DNA from 4 places in the Lysinibacillus sp. ACHW1.5 genome. Region 4 is predicted to be linked to each of the others. Evidence: riboswitches for the same ligand, from Rfam matches in the RefSeq annotation. Region 4 holds a riboswitch; each other region holds the start of a gene.
What was found. A riboswitch is a leader RNA that binds a small molecule or an ion and turns the genes downstream of it on or off. The one in region 4 is predicted to bind cobalamin.
Positions count from the first base shown of each region.

Region 1: it holds a riboswitch for cobalamin, as region 4 does, so the genes downstream of both, L6W14_RS20215 (FecCD family ABC transporter permease) here and L6W14_RS13575 ((2Fe-2S) ferredoxin domain-containing protein) in region 4, are expected to answer to the same signal.
Region 2: it holds a riboswitch for cobalamin, as region 4 does, so the genes downstream of both, L6W14_RS20960 (hypothetical protein) here and L6W14_RS13575 ((2Fe-2S) ferredoxin domain-containing protein) in region 4, are expected to answer to the same signal.
Region 3: it holds a riboswitch for cobalamin, as region 4 does, so the genes downstream of both, cobT (nicotinate-nucleotide--dimethylbenzimidazole phosphoribosyltransferase) here and L6W14_RS13575 ((2Fe-2S) ferredoxin domain-containing protein) in region 4, are expected to answer to the same signal.

Region 1 is NZ_CP091777.1:4,023,727-4,027,875, forward strand. Features, by position in the region: gene dapF (diaminopimelate epimerase) at 1-44, opposite strand, end outside; gene L6W14_RS20210 (heme ABC transporter ATP-binding protein) at 97-888, opposite strand; gene L6W14_RS20215 (FecCD family ABC transporter permease) at 894-1,940, opposite strand; cobalamin riboswitch at 2,087-2,275, opposite strand; gene L6W14_RS20220 (biotin transporter BioY) at 2,430-3,026, shown strand; gene L6W14_RS20225 (YdhK family protein) at 3,129-3,698, shown strand; gene L6W14_RS20230 (response regulator transcription factor) at 3,740-4,149, opposite strand, start outside.
Region 2 is NZ_CP091777.1:4,179,782-4,183,930, reverse strand. Features, by position in the region: gene ytvI (sporulation integral membrane protein YtvI) at 1-8, opposite strand, end outside; gene L6W14_RS20970 (hypothetical protein) at 99-653, shown strand; gene L6W14_RS20965 (glutathione peroxidase) at 735-1,280, shown strand; cobalamin riboswitch at 1,405-1,603, shown strand; gene L6W14_RS20960 (hypothetical protein) at 1,761-2,318, shown strand; gene L6W14_RS20955 (ABC transporter substrate-binding protein) at 2,302-3,252, shown strand; gene L6W14_RS20950 (tyrosine-protein phosphatase) at 3,398-4,149, shown strand, end outside.
Region 3 is NZ_CP091777.1:1,182,417-1,186,565, reverse strand. Features, by position in the region: gene L6W14_RS05490 (methionine gamma-lyase family protein) at 1-686, opposite strand, end outside; gene L6W14_RS05485 (trimeric intracellular cation channel family protein) at 1,028-1,633, shown strand; gene cobT (nicotinate-nucleotide--dimethylbenzimidazole phosphoribosyltransferase) at 1,685-2,740, opposite strand; cobalamin riboswitch at 2,832-3,008, opposite strand; gene L6W14_RS05475 (ABC transporter ATP-binding protein) at 3,105-4,149, opposite strand, start outside.
Region 4 is NZ_CP091777.1:2,712,515-2,716,663, forward strand. Features, by position in the region: gene cobJ (precorrin-3B C(17)-methyltransferase) at 1-1,428, opposite strand, end outside; gene L6W14_RS13575 ((2Fe-2S) ferredoxin domain-containing protein) at 1,433-1,804, opposite strand; cobalamin riboswitch at 1,950-2,132, opposite strand; cobalamin riboswitch at 2,383-2,568, shown strand; gene L6W14_RS13580 (energy-coupling factor ABC transporter permease) at 2,717-3,463, shown strand; gene L6W14_RS13585 (energy-coupling factor ABC transporter substrate-binding protein) at 3,467-3,739, shown strand; gene cbiQ (cobalt ECF transporter T component CbiQ) at 3,745-4,149, shown strand, end outside.

The sequences.
Region 1 (4,149 bases), 1.3 Mb from region 4:
TAGCTGTTGCCAATACCATGCATTTTCGTAAAGGCTATTTGCATACAGTCACTCCTTAAAGGATGTTTTATGTATCTAATAGAAGATGACACTTTTCTATATTTGGCTAAACCCCTTCGTGAACTGTTCAGGAACATATGTAAGATACGGCTTCCCTGTCATTGGATGGATTTGAATATCCGCAAAAACACCAAATACATCTTGCAGCACTGTTGGCGTAAGTACTTCCTCTGGTGTACCATGACAAACTATTCGCCCTTGCTGTAAAACGTAAATTTGATCGCAATACATAGCAGCAATATTCAAATCATGTAAAGCTGCTACTACGGTTAAATGCAAAGTCTGAATTAAATCCATAAGTTGAAGTTGATGTTGAATATCTAAATGATTCGTCGGCTCATCTAATATTAATATCTGTGCTTGTTGAGCGAGTGCCCTTGCAACCATGACACGCTTTTTCTCGCCACCAGAAAGCGAACTAAAGCTTCGTTTCTCTAAATGCGATATGCCCGTTTGCCTAAGAGCCTCTTTAACAATTTGAAAATCTTTCTCTTGATCAAGCTCTAACAGCTTTTTATGTGGGGTTCTTCCCATACTGACTAAATCATGCACAGTGAAATCAAATAATACGGGTGTCTCTTGGCTTACAACAGCCAAATTTTTCGCAATTGCTTTACTTGATTGCTTTAATATATCTTGCTCATTTAATACTACCGATCCACTTTCAGGTTTTAGGAGACGATACATATTTTTTAACAATGTTGATTTTCCGCTCCCATTAGGACCAATTAATCCAACAAATTGCTTTTCTTTTATTTGAATGCTTACATCATGCAGTATACGCTGATCGTAAATGGAGAATGATATTTGTTTCGCTTCTAATGTCATGGAAGTTAATCTCCTTCACCGAAAGAATAGTTGTTACGACGGAGAAGCCAAATGAAAAATGGTCCTCCACAAAAAGCTGTAATAATACCAATTGGCATTTCCTGAGGAGCAATAATAATTCGAGCAAAGGCATCTGCCCACACTAAGAATATTCCACCTATTAAAGCACTGATAGGTATTACGTATTTATAGTTTGAGCCCACAATTAAACGCACAATATGGGGAATAATTAATCCCACAAATCCTATAGAACCACTAACTGCGACAAGCACACCTGTTAATAGAGATACTAGTAGTATTAACTGAATACGGAATTGCTGAAGATTAACGCCTAATGTCACTGCCGCCTCTTCTCCTAGTAATAATAAATTTAAATTGCGATAGTGTAGCCACAGTAGCCCAAATACAATAAAGAATACGAAAGCTGGAATCACAATATTATTCCATTTGGCTCCAGCTAAACTACCTAGCATCCAAAACATAACAGCCTTTAAGGCCCCTTCTTGCTTTGACATCATTAAAATAAAGTTAGAGATAGCCGTTAAGATAAAGGACACAGCCATGCCTGCCAATAGCAAGCGGAAAATAGAGACACGTCCCCCAACACGTGATAAGAAAAAGACAAGTGCAATGGCAAGTAATGAACCAAGGAATGCGGATACTGAAAGAGCGTAAATACCTAAAAATGAAAAGGCTCCTAAAATAATCACAGAAGTAGCGCCGACAGCTGCCCCTGAAGAAATCCCTAGAATATACGGGTCTGCAATAGAATTACGTACTAGTGCCTGAATGGCTGCCCCTGCAATAGCTAACCCCGCTCCTACTATCGCTGCTAGCAAAACACGAGGTGCTCTTATTTGCCAGATGATGATTTCCTGAGAGCGACTCCAATCTTGCTCGATCGAATTTTGTATAAAAGGAATTTTAGAAAGAATAACTTTCCATACATATAGCGGTGTAACTGAAACTGAGCCAACCATTACAGCAAAGGTCATTGAAACAATTAATACCATGAAAAGTACGAAGGAAAATAACATAAATTTTTTATTCATCTGTTTTAAACTCCTACTGAATATATTGATGAATGAAGCAATAAAAAAAGGTATCCCATGCGAAAATGCGCATAGAAATACCCTAGATTAAACAAAGTCAGAAAAATATCCAGCTATTGTCCGTATTGCTTGCATCCTCGTGGGCATTACAGGTATTACTAAATGGCAGGTCTCCTGGCTTCGATTCACTATCCTATAATTGCCTTCCCATTCTTAAACAGTGGCAAATCATATTATAGGATTCCTCGTTACAGTTGCGGGACAGCGTCGGACTTCCACCGACTTCCCTTTTAAGTGACATTTAAAAATGTCACACCAATAGTATTTGAAGTTATAAAATGGTGACGGTTCTATCATACATTTTTATAGATAGATAGTCTACTTCAATTTAATTCAGCAATTGAGTTAACTTAAATAAACAATAAGGTTGACACAAATACATTCGTTTTTTACACTAGCAGTAATAACTTATAAAGCGAGGTGAAATTCATGGCAACTGTTACACAACATAGTCACCATAAGTTAAGAACTGTTGACATTACCTACATTGGGTTATTTTCAACGCTAATGATGGTGGGTGCTAATATCACTTCCTTTGCACCTTTTATGGTAGTTGGTGGTGTACCCATTACGCTTCAAACCTTCTTTGCAATTTTAGCAGGGCTTATTCTTGGTAGTAGAAAAGGTGCGCTCGCCTGCACAATTTATATGTGCGTAGGATTGGCAGGAGCCCCTGTCTTTGCTCGTTTCGGTGGTGGAATTGGCCAAATTTTAAGCCCTACCTTTGGGTTTATTATTACATTTATATTAGCTGCATTTGTTGCAGGATTGATCGTAGAACGAAGCGGGACAAAGAAAAGTTTTATCGTAGCTGCTTTGGTAGCAACGGCTATAAATTATTTGATAGGAACAAATTGGATGTTTTTTGCCTATAAGCTTTGGGCAAGTGCGCCAGAGAATTTTTCATATAAGCTCGCTTGGCTTTGGATGATTCCTCCACTACCAAAAGATATTATTTTAGCTATTTTTGCTGGTATCTTCGCCTATAGATTACAAAAAACATTGAAGATTATGCCCATTCAATAGTATATCTCCCCCTACTTGTGCTAGATATTTTTCATAGGTCATATCCATCGTTTCTGCACATTTATTTGCTACCTTAAGAGCAAATAATGAGGAGGATATCATATGAAATTCAATAAAAGATGGTCAGTCGGACTATTATCAGTGGTCACTCTAATTAGTTTAACGGCTTGTACAGAGGAGCAAACAAAACCTGCGTCCACTTCTAATGAAACTGCTGAAAAAATGGATCATTCTACAATGAACCATTCAAGTTCTGGCCATGTACCAGTAACGTTAAAAAATGCTGAAAACCCGAAATTTCCTGTAGGGGGCACAGCCATTATTACAGATGGACATATGGAAGGTATGAAAGGAGCCGAAGCAACAATAGTAGGAGCCTATCGTACAACTGCCTATGTTATTTCCTATGAGCCTACATCTGGTGGAAAGCGAATAGAAAAGCATAAGTGGATAATTCATGAAGAATTAATTGACCCACAAGAAGCACCACTGGCACCTGGAACAGAAGTAAAAACGGACGCAACACATATGGAAGGTATGGAAAATGCGACTGTCCTTATTGACGAGGCTGTGCAAACAACTGTATATATGGTTGATTATACTTCCACTACAAGTGGTGAAGCTGTAACAAATCATAAATGGGTAACAGAAGAAGAGCTTAGTTCAAAATAATAGAAATAACCTCTACCTTCAATTCTGGTAGAGGTTAATTTCTAGCTTTTATGTTCCATTTGCTTTCTCTTTGCAGACTTATGCCATTTATAGCCGATGCCCCAAACGGTTTGCAAGTAATCATCCGCCGGAAAACCACTTTTTCTTAATTTTTCTCGTAAATTACGTACATGTGAATCGATGGTACGATCTTCAATCGTTACATCAAATCCCCAAACGGCATGGATAAGGTGTTCTCTAGAAAATGCTCTATTTTGATAATCTAAAAATAGGGCGAGCATGGCAAATTCCTTTGGTGTTAATGGAATTGCCTTATGTTGAAAATATACTTCAAAGGACTCTCTATCTAAACAAAGCCCTTCAAAGTTAATCACTTTGTCTTCAGATATCGTTCTTCTTAATACAGCATGTATGCGTGCTAACAACTCTTCCTCATCAAAAGGCTTTAAAA
Region 2 (4,149 bases), 1.5 Mb from region 4:
TTATTCATAAACTCACCTTCTTTGCGAAAAAAATTAAGTTAAGTGTACCATAAATCAAATTTTATTACGTTCTGAATCAATAAAGGTAGGGATGAATTATGGAAAAAGAGATTTTGCAACTTTTTAGTAATTTAACAGAGCATGATCGCGATATTCAATATGAATCTTACGAGGAATTAATGAAAATTATGCAGGAACCTGTAGATTGGACATATGCAGTTTGGGAACAGCTAGTAAAAGCACTTACATACAATAATGGTTATTCTCGTGCACGTGCTGCACAAATTTTATGCGCTTTAGCTGCAAAAAGTGATCCAGAAGAAAGGGTCTTGGAGGATTTTTTAAAGATTTGGGCTGTGACTTACGATGAGCAATCTGCTACAGCAAGGCATGCATTACAAGCAATTTGGAAAATTGGACAAGCGGGTCCAGTACAAAGAGATTTGGTTGTATCGTATCTAGCTAAAAGATTTCAAACATGTATAGATGAAAAACAGCCATCTCTTATTCGTCAGGATATTATTATGTCATTTAAAAAGCTATATGATCAAACAAATGACTCGAAATTATTAGATATTGCCCATCGTTTAATTAATGAAGAACAAGATGCTAAATATAAAAAGAAGTATAAGTCAGCCATCCGTTCAAAGTAGCGAGGTGGTGTTTTTTTGTGCAAATTCTTTGATGAGCGGTAGAATAGTCAACTATAATGAATGAAAAAAGGGGATTATGGCATGAGCATTTATAATTATCTAGTTCGGAAGCCTAATGGCGAAATTTTATCGATGGAAACATATCGTGGAAAAACAATGTTAATTGTTAACACGGCAAACCAATGCCGATTTACATATCAATTTGAAGACTTACAGAAAATGTATGATAAATATGGAAAAGAGAATTTTGTAGTTCTTGGATTCCCTTGTGATCAATTTGGCCATCAAAATCCTGAAGATGGGGAGGAAACTAAGCATCTCTGCAAGGTAAACTATGGGGTCACATTCCCGATTTTTGAGCTTGTACAGGTAAATGGAGAGGCTACCCATCCACTCTTTAATTATTTAAAGCATGAAGTGGATTACCGAGAGTTTGGGAAGGCAAGTATGCAGGAGAAAATGTTGGCAGAAGCAATTGTTCAACTTGCCCCAAGCTTTTTAGATGGTCGTAATATTCGCTGGAACTTTACAAAATTTCTAGTAGATGCTAATGGTAAGACCGTCTCACGCTTTGAACCAACAGATTCACAGCTCGATATTGAAAAAGCAATTGAAACACTATTATAGTAAATTTCTTAATAATGTAAAAATTTGTTAGGGTTTTCTCTTCAAGTAGAAATATTGCTATATTTTAAAACTGAGTACAGCTATTTTTTCTGAAGCATATATGATAAACTGCTTTACAAATGAAATATTCTTGCAGAATAAAGGTGCTAATTAGCATAATCGGGAATCCGGTGAAAAACCGGAGCTGTTTCCGCAACTGTAAGTGCAGCCATTATAAAGATTTACCACTGTCTCAAAGAAGATGGGAAGGTCCTTTATAACACATTCGTTTCATGTGACGAACTGTACAAGCCAGGAGACCGACCTTTATTTGAACGTATAAAAACTTCTCGGAAGCTAGGAGGATATACGGCAAATACATAGGCTTTGTCCAGTTTGATGGCTCATTATGTTATTTTTGTCGTTCCTTTGCAAAAAGGAGCGACTTTTTTATGCCTTTCAAATAAGAATTTTTCATTATAGAAAATAGGGGGGAAGCAAGTGAAAAAAGATGCCCGTTATTCTTGTTATCCATTTATGCGTGAGAAAGCTTCAACGGTCGATTTTGAAATTCGAACAGATAGCCTTACAACACATCTAGGAGTTGCATTAGCTGCGGTAAAAAAAGAGGATGTTCAAGTCGTTGCTGAGGATTTATTGCTTATGTTACCTATGGCGTATCATGTGAATGGCTCAGTTCGTGGGAAATTAGCAGTAACTGAAGAGGATTTATCTTGGTTAAGTGAGCGTTATGATTTTTACGTTCGCCATGTGAAGGAAGAGATTCAAAGTTTTGTTTTACCTCAAGGAACAGAGGCCGCTGCAGCCTTACATCTTTGTCGCAGTGAAGCAAAAAAATCATATCGTACTTTACACAAAGTATCAGAAGAACGAGAGGTTCCTGCTATTCTTTTCGATTACCTTGGTTTATTAGCTAATGTATGTTTTGTCATGGCTGTTTTTATGAATCAGCAAGCTGGAATAGCTGAAATACCGTTTATTAGTAAATCCTACCCAATGAAAAAGAAAAAGGAGAATAACAATGAAGAAAGTATTTAATTTCCAATGGCTATCAGTGCTCTTACTTGCACTGGTATTAGCAGGCTGTGGCACTGCTGAAGATACAAAAAATAAAGATGCTTCGCAAGATACACAACACGCAGAGAAAACAAGCTATAAAGTGACAGATGACCGTGGAGTGGAAATAGAGTTTAAAGAAGTACCAAAAACAGTTGTATCTTTACAACCAAGTAATACTGAAATTTTGTTTGCTTTAGGTGTTGGCGATAAAATTGTAGGAGCAACTGAGTACGATACTTATCCAGAGGAAGCACAAAAAATTGAACGTGTCTCTGATACTACGAACTTTAACAGTGAAAGAATTATAGCGTTAAAGCCAGATGTTGTCATTGCTTATACAATCGGTGATAAGGATGCCCTAAAGCCGCTTGAGGACGCAGGAATTAAAGTGTTTGTTATTCAATCTGCGACAACTTTCGATGATGTTTATGGAGATATCGAACAAATTGCTGCTGTGATGGATGTTGCTGATATAGGAAATAAATTAAATGAAGAGATCAAGGCGAAAATTGCTGAAGTACAAACGAAGGTGAAGGACGTAAAAACGCCGAAAAATGTTTATTTAGAGGTTAGCCCTAAGCCAGACATATATACAGCAGGCTCTAGCACTTTCCAGCAAGAAATATTAGATGCAGCTAATGTTAATAATGTTTTTTCTGACTTGAATAGCTGGGCAAAAGTGAATGAGGAAGATGTTATTGCGAAAAATCCAGATGTTATTTTAACAACAGTAAACGATACAGAAGATCCAATAGGAGAAATTCTTGAACGAGATGGTTGGAATACTGTGACAGCTATTCAAAACAAAGCGGTATTGTCCATCGATACAGATATCTCTAATCGACCTGGTCCGCGTATTGGTGAAGCTGTAGAATTAGTAGCGAAAGCTGTGTACCCCGAATTATTTAAATAAGAAATGTTTCCATGCTAGCTGTGAGCCATTCAGCTAGCATTTTTTATGTGGTTTAAATTATTACCTAGCGTGAAAATTGGAATTAATGTAGTTTGTTCTTTAAAATAAAAGTAAGTATGCTTAATAATCTTAGGAGGTGTAGTGATTGGAGCAATTAGAGACAAAGGTAATTCCATTTGAGGCAGTCTATAATTTCCGAGACATGGGTGGATATAAGACAAAAGATGGGCGTAGGGTAAAAAAAGGTTTATTTTACCGCTCAGCTGCTCTTGGAAAAATGACACTGGCAGATAAAGAGCTATTTGAAACATTAGGGATTAAAACCATTTTTGATTATCGCGATAACAATGAGGCGTATCATAATCCTAACCCAGTGTTCTCGTATGCTCAATATATACAAATCCCAGCGAAGGGTAATCATGCTTTTGAAATGCCTACCAATGCTGGTGGTAGAGATTTCTATAAAGTGGTAAGCCCTGAGATGTTTCGGGATTTTTATGCACAAATGCCTTTTAACAATCTTTCATTTAAAGAGTTAATGCAAACGATTCAAAATCCTAATAATCTAGGTCTTGTCCATCATTGCGCAGTTGGTAAGGACCGAACGGGTATTGGAGGAGCACTTATTTTACTAGCTTTAGATGTACCTGAGGAGACTATCATGGAGGACTATTTAGATACTAATATACATTTACGTCCGATGGTAGAAAGAATGGCTCAGGCTATTCAGCATCAGTATAATGAGCAAGAACTACTGCAATTTTATGCATTAATGTCCGCCCGTGAAGACTATTTACAAGCAGCATTGGATGCGATGGATCGTCGCTATGGTTCTAAGACTGGGTTTTTAGAGCAGGAATTTGGCCTAACAATTGAAAAACGAGAGCAATTACAATC
Region 3 (4,149 bases), 1.5 Mb from region 4:
CCTGCCATTAAGTCAGCACCGACCTCTGTAGGTTCCTGTGCCTCTACAAACTCGCCATAGCAGTTATCTACAAAAATAACAGCTTTCGGGGCTATTTTACGTACCTTTACACACATATCTGCAATTTCTTCTATTGTAAAGGATGGACGTGTTGCATAGCCTTTTGAACGCTGAATCGCGATCATTTTGGTTTGTGCTGTAATAGCAGCCTCGACACCTGCCCAATCAATAACCTGATTATCTAGTAAATCCACATGTCGATAACCGATTTTATAATCTTTCAGTGAACCTGTATCTTTTTCACCACCATCGACAATGGATTGCAATGTATCATATGGCTGACCAGAAATATAAAGCAGCTCATCACCAGGACGTAAAATACCGAATAGACTAAGCGTAATTGCATGTGTCCCTGAAATAATTTGTGGTCGAACTATGGCTGCCTCTGCACCAAATACTTCTGCATAAACACGCTCTAGATTATCCCGTCCCTCATCATCATAGCCATAGCCGTTTGTTGGATGTAAATGATAATCACTTACTTGATGCTTTCTGAAAGCTGCTAGCACCTTCTGCTGATTGTAGAACGCCATTTCTTCTACCTTGGCATGATAAGGCCGAACTTGTTCCTCTACTTTTTCCGCTAACGATAGCGTTTCTGTTGATAACTTTGATGTAAACGTCATTCTTTCTTCTCCATTTCATAATGTCTCGCATTTCAATCAGTAAGATTTATTGACTATCTAAATTGACTTCAATCACTCTAGAATTCCCTAACCAACTACTGTTATATGAACGCTTTTGACGAATGTTTTTCTTTATTTTAATCACATTTTATCAATTTGTATGTGCACCTGTAAAACTTGCCTATTGTTTCTAAGGGCATTTTACGCTAAGCTAATGTGCGGACTCATTTCAAGAAGCGTATTTAATGACCGATTTTGGCTATTAAATTCATAGATTCTGTTACGTAAAAAGTCTTTTAACTTTTAAAAAAGTTTATTTATTGATAGAAGGGGTGAAAGGGATGGCTTGGGAGGTTTTTAGTATTATAGGAACAATTGCCTTTGCTATTTCGGGGGCAATTATTGCCATGGAAGAAGAATACGATTTATTCGGTGTATATATACTTGGTATTGTGACTGCTTTTGGTGGAGGAGCTATCCGAAATTTACTCATTGGACTACCTGTCACAACACTTTGGGGACAGGATATGATGTTTCAAATAGCGCTTGCTGCGATTACGATATTCTTTATTTTTCCCCATCATCTGATTCAACATTGGCATCGTTGGGGTAACTTCACAGATGCGATTGGCTTATCAGCATTCGCAATTCAAGGCGCACTCTATGCTGTCAAGCTTGATATGCCAGTAAGCGCAGTCATTGTAGCTGCTGTTTTGACAGGTTCAGGTGGTGGAATTGTACGAGATTTATTAGCTAGAAGAAAACCATTAGTTCTCCGTGATGAAGTTTATGGGGTTTGGGCAGCTCTTGCTGGATTGTTAATCGGCTTCGAGGTTTTTACAGGGGATATTTTCCTTTATATTTTATTCGCAGTAATTACAGCTTTACGTATTCTTTCCTATATGATGAAGTGGCGCTTGCCATTACGAAAATTAAATCGTGCATAAATACCATTCAGCCAATGACCAAAAATTAAGTCATTGGCTGTTTTATTGTTTTTATCTTTTTAACAACTGCATTGATTCTTCTAAAGTCACCATGTTTTTCATCATCGAGCAAGCTGCATCTAAAATAGGAAAGGCTAAGGCTGCTCCAGAACCTTCGCCTAAACGCATATTCATGTGCAACATTGGTTCAATGCCTAGTAAGGCAGCGGCAATTTTTGCCCCTGGTTCCTCTGAAGCATGGGAAGGAATGATATAATCGATTACTTTTGGTTCGAGCTTATAAGCAATGAGGGCGGCTATAGTCGAAATAAATCCATCAATGACAACGGGTTTAAGATGGGCAGCTGCGCCAAGAATAATACCTGTCATCGACCCTATCTCTAACCCTCCAACCTTAGCCAGAACATCAATAACATCATTTGGATTAGGCTTATTTAAGGTAATTGCTTTTTCAATAACTGCCGCTTTATAGGCAATGCCTCCTTGGCCTACTCCTGCACCAAACCCCGTTACTTCGATAGGGTTGCATCCCGTCAAAACAGCTAATATCGCAGCACTTGGTGTTGTATTGCCGATGCCCATTTCTCCAGTCCCAAGTACATCAGCACCTTTTATGATTTCCTCAGTGGCCACACGGATTCCTACTTCTATCGATTGAATGGCTTCTTGTTTGGTCATAGCGGGACCTTGTGCCATGTTATCTGTACCATATTTAATTTTATGAATAAGGACACCTGCATCAAGTGGAATATCTCCTTTTACCCCAACATCTACTGTGACCACCTTTGCATTGGTAATGCCAGCAATCGCACAAACGCCTGTACCCCCCTTAGGAAAATTTAATGTTTGAAAGACCGTAACATCTTGTGGATTCGTGGTTACACCTTCCTCGCAAACACCATGATCTGCAGCACAGACAATCATCACTTTTTTGTCGACCATCGGATATAATTGTCCTGTTATACCAGAGAGCTGTACGGCAAGTGATTCTAGTTTACCCAAGCTACCTGGGGGCTTACAAAGCGCATCAATCCGCTTTCTGGCTTGCTCCATACTTTTCATATCAGCCCCCTGAATGTTTTGAATCGTGTCTTGTAATAATTGCATGATTATTTCTCCTCTCGTTCTCATTAAGACAAAATAAAAAGTCTGTAGTTTATTGTCATGACAAATAAACTACAGACTTTTCCATCATCTATATCTTCTAAAGCATGTAGGCAGGTCTCCTGGCTCAAGTTCAACACCTCATAGTACCTTCCCAGCAATTTGCTAGTGGCATACACTATGAAATTCCCTTATACAGTGGCGGGTCCGCTAAAGCTTTTCACTTTATTCCCTATTCTCCCTAGTGGGCACCTATTGCTTTTATGTAATTATGTTAAATCTACTTTACAACTTTTTTAGTGTCAAGAGGAAAAAATTTTTTGAGTGTTAACTTAGTAACACCACCTATTCAAACAATATAGGCTTATCAAGAGCTTGTAACAACTAATGAATCCCTCTCATTCACTTGATGCTTATCAACTTCAAAAATTTTATCTGCTTCACTTATTAAAACAGGGTGATGAGTAACCAATATAACAGTCTTTTGTTTTTCTTTATTTAAATATAAAAGTAATGTTTCTATATTTATTTGATTGTCTTTATCAAGCGCAGAAGTAATCTCGTCAAACAAATAGATATCCGCATCTCTTAGAAGCGATCTTGCTATTGAAAGTCTTTGCTGTTGCCCAGTAGATAATTCAAGCCCGTTATGCCCTATAAGAGTTTCAAATTTATAGTCCAACGTTTCTATATATGAATAAATGTTAACCATTTTACAAATTTGAATTAATTCTTCGTCCGTTGCATTCGGCTTTGCTAATAACAAATTTTCCCTTATTGTCCCTGTCATTATAAAATGCTCTTGCGTTACCAAACATACCCTTTTTCTATAAACATCAATAGGAATATATCTAATATTTTGATTGGATAGAAATATTTCACCCTGATAATTAATGTATAAACCTGATAATATATTCAATAATGTCGATTTACCTGATCCGCTTTCTCCCTTAATCAATACAATTTTCTTCAAAGGTATTTGGAGATTTATATTTTCTAAAACTGGAGATAATGCATTAGTATAGGTAAAGCTTACATTCCGTAATACTATTTTATCTTTTCTAAAATGATGCGAAGAATTTACATAGTCAGGTACTTCTAATTTCTTTAGATGATATTTATTGTCTTGCATTAAGTTTTTTACTCTATTTACAGACACAATTGCTTCTTGTAAAAATGAATTTAGTTGAGAAAATCTTAAAAATGACTGACTAAAGTTATTGGCATAGGTAGTGAATGCTATTAATACTCCTAACGTGAGGCTTCCTTTATAAATAAAGTAGGCACCTATAATAAGGATAATCAAATAACTTGTAAAGTTTATTAATTCTATTATTGATGCTGATTTTATACTTAAACGCATTTTATCAAGAGTATTTTTGTATAATAAGGTAATTTTCTTTTGATAGTTA
Region 4 (4,149 bases):
ATCAAATTTACTTTTGCGGTAGACGATGCCAATATCATCAAATACAGCCCGATAACAGGCCATCCCACAGCCATTAAAGCCAATATTTAATGTCTTCGGTAAGGACATACCGCCTAGTTTTTCTTGTATTTCCTCTGCATATGGTATTGAATCAGCCTTTTCACCGTAGCAAAAATCACAAGCCTTCAGTGATAACACATCACCAATCGGGGCTAATAAAAACCCTACTTCCTGTAATTTCTCTGTGATCTGTTCAGGGGCAGTCGTTGGTATTTTCAAATGAATTTGATGATCTGGTGTGTATTCCATCGTCCCCTCATCCCCAACGACCTCCGCTAACGTCATCATTTGCTGGGGAGTAAAAAACTTATTGGCTACACCAGGACTTACTGCTAATTCAAAAATAGATTCTATTTTTTGCTGTACAAGCTTCGGTGTTATTTTGACTGCGCTTGTCCCTTTTACCATTGCAAGTGCCGCTGTAGCCATTTCAAGAGCTGTTTTTTTCGGCTTTGGCGTAGCGGCTATACTGGGTTTATTAAAGCGCCCTGCATTAGGGTCAGCCGTAAAGTCATTTCGCGCTGTTCCTGTCTCTTGGTTCATTGCCCAAGGTTCATTTTCTTCGCGTAAACGTTGATGTGGACGTAATGGCTGTTTCTCTTCACCCAGGGTATATTTACGTTGGTAACCGCGGGGCGTAATCATCTTATTGTCATAGAAAAATGTTGACGAATTCCCGATAATGACAGTTGTCAGCATACCAATATCATGTTCTAGCATTTCTGCTAGTGTTGTCATGGTCACTTCTTGACGTTCTCGATAGGCACTTTTCACAAGCCCAACTGGTGTGTCTGGCGAACGATATTCTAAGAGTATTCGTTGAGCCTCGACAATTTGTCTTGTTCGACGTCCACTTTTAGGATTGTATAAAGCAATGACAAAGTCCGCCATTGCAGCTGCCTCGACACGCTTTGCAATTAAATTCCATGGTGTTAGATGGTCACTCAAACTGATTGTACAAGCATCATGCATAATAGGTGCACCAAGTATGCTAGCGCATGAATTAATCGCAGAAATCCCAGGAACAATTTCTACTTCAATTCCTGTAGCTTCTGTCCAGCCTAGCTCAATTAACACCTCATAGACTAATCCTGCCATGCCATAGACGCCTGCATCACCACTCGAAATTACTGAGACGATGCTCCCTGCTTCGGCTTGACGAACGGCTTCCTGTGCACGCGACACTTCTTCTGTCATGCCTGTACTAACAATCGATTTTGCACTTACTAAATCTTGAATCAGCTCTACATAGGTTTTATAGCCTATAATCATATCACTTTGTTGTAAAGCCTCTACTGCACGTGTCGTAATATGCTTAAAATCTCCAGGTCCAAAGCCTACTACGAAAATTTTTCCTTTTTGCGCCATGTTGTTACCCCTCTTTCACCTTTTCGATCCCTTTAATGGCAGTTGTTTGAGCAGTACGCTGTAATGTACCTTCACGAAGTGTAAAGACATGTTCGTTGTATAAGGATTCATGATGTAAATCTTGTACTAGTGTTCTAGCATGCTCTGTTGATGGCACACGATACCAGTTTCCTTGAGGATAAGCGATTACCACACAAGCATCCTTGCAGCGTCCATTACAGCGCGTTCTTGTCGTATGTATTTCCTGATCGAGTGCTTGCCGCTGTATCTCATCTCGAATGGCTAAGGTAATTTCCTCCCCATCCTTTTTCATGCAGCTACTGCCATTGCAAATAAAGAGATGTGTTTTCATCCCCTCTAAATTCCAAGTTGTCATCTTCTGTCTCCCCTCATTTGCTTTTTGGAAAAAGAAAAACCTTTACTCTATAACGAAGAGTAAAGGTTTTGTAGAAGCCAAATAAAAACGAATAGAATGAAATACAGGTACCCGCTTTCGCTTCAACTTCTCCCTCCGAAAAGTTTGCATGCACAATCAAATAAGCAGGTTTCCTGACTTAAGCTTCATTTTACTGTCGCACCTTCCCAAGTTTGCACCAGTGGCTTTGCGATTTCATCAGCTATTACAGTAGCGGGGGCTGTATTGGATTTTCACCAATTTCCCTATTATCTCGAGCTATTCGAGCACTTATTGACGTTTTATATGAAATTTTTAGTAGAATTTTAAATAGAAAACTGTCTTTATCATATCTTATTATTTTAAAATTTCAATATTTCTTTAAAAATTTATGACAAATTTATCAATTTTGAATGGAACTAGGTATGAAATTTATACAATCATATAATTTGCACACAAAATTTTATCAGAATATTCACCGTTGACCTTTAATTTAAAAAATTTCATAAAAGGTATAGCATATTTATGGAAATTCATGTTACACTTTGTCGTGAAATCTCACAATTTGAATGTTTTTCGGTGCAAAGTGCTTGTCATTTTGCTTAAAAGGGAAGCCGGTTTGAGTCCGGCGCGGTCCCGCCACTGTAATAGGGAGCTTTATAGAATATGTCACTGTCCAACGGATGGGAAGACCTATAAAGCATTGAACTAGAGCCAGGAGACCTGCCGAAAAATAAGTGATCGTTTCAACCTACGAGGATAGGTGTGCGGCTTAGCAGATGAGACTGTTATTTGCTTTTTTAGCTATGCACTTTTCCACCTAAGGAGAAGTGCTTTTTTTAATTACGCACGCAATATTCTAAAAATCTATTAATTAGTTAGGAGGAAAGCTTTTTGACATTATCATGGTGGAAACTTAGTTATTTTTTACTGGCCTTTTTAATCGTGCCAAAACGTGCCTTTGCCATGCATATCATGGAAGGTTTTTTACCAATCGAATGGGCTATTTTTTGGTGGGTGATCTCTATCCCATTTATCATTCTAGGATTGCGTTCTATTCGAAAAACCATTGATGAAAATCCTGAAACAAAAATGCTTTTGGGGCTTTCAGGAGCCTTTGCCTTTGTGCTATCCGCCCTAAAAATCCCTTCAGTTACAGGTAGTTGCTCTCACCCAACTGGTGTAGGACTTGGGACAGTACTTTTTGGCCCTCTAGCAATGAGTGTAATTGGAACAATCGTTTTATTATTTCAATCTTTATTATTAGCTCATGGAGGAATTACAACTTTAGGGGCTAATGCCTTTTCTATGGCTATTGTTGGTCCTTTTATTGCTTACTTTGTCTTTAAAGGGGCTCAAAAAGTAGGGTTGTCATTTTCACTAGCCATATTCTTTGCAGCTATGCTTGGTGATTTAGGTACATACATTGTGACTTCTGTACAACTAGCACTAGCCTTTCCTTCAGAGGTTGGAGGCTTTATGGCATCCTTTACAAAGTTTGCAGGTATTTTTGCCTTAACGCAAATTCCTTTAGCAGTGAGTGAAGGAATTTTAACGGTCATTGTGATGAATTTCTTGAAAAAATACAATGTTAGCGAATTAAAAACGTTACGTGTTTTCTCAACAAAGGAGGCACATTAACAAATGAAAAAAAATTTATTGTTATTAGCAATTGTTGTGTTGTTAGCCATCATTCCCTTATTCATACAAAAAGGTGCTGAATTTGGTGGTGCTGATGGAGAAGCAGAAGCAGCTATCGGTGAAATCAATGCGGAATATGAACCATGGTTTGAAAGTCTATGGGAGCCACCAAGTGGTGAAATCGAAAGCTTATTATTCGTGCTACAGGCAGCTATAGGAGCTGGCTTTATTGGCTACTTCATCGGCTATATGCGTGGCAAACACAAAGAAGGTTAACCATTATGTTACTCATTGATAAGTATGCCTATCTGAATAAGCTAGCGTCCGTTCATCCGCTAGAAAAAATGATATTTTCACTTGGACTACTTCTCATAACGCTCATCATGAGAGATGAACGACTTTCACTCATTACATTTTTAGTAATGAGTGCTTTTATCATTTTAGGTGCAAAAATTCCGCTTGCATACTACGGCAAATTATTATTGCTACCTAGCTTTTTCTTATTAACAAGTCTCGTATCTATTTTACTTTCCTTTACATCATCAACGAATACACTCCCTGCCCATATTTGGTCGTTTACATTTAGGAATTGGACTGTCTTTATTGGGAATGCAAGTGTGTTAGCAGCGCAACAGCTGTTCTTTATTGTCCTTGGCAGCATTAGTTGTTTATACTTTTTAATTCTA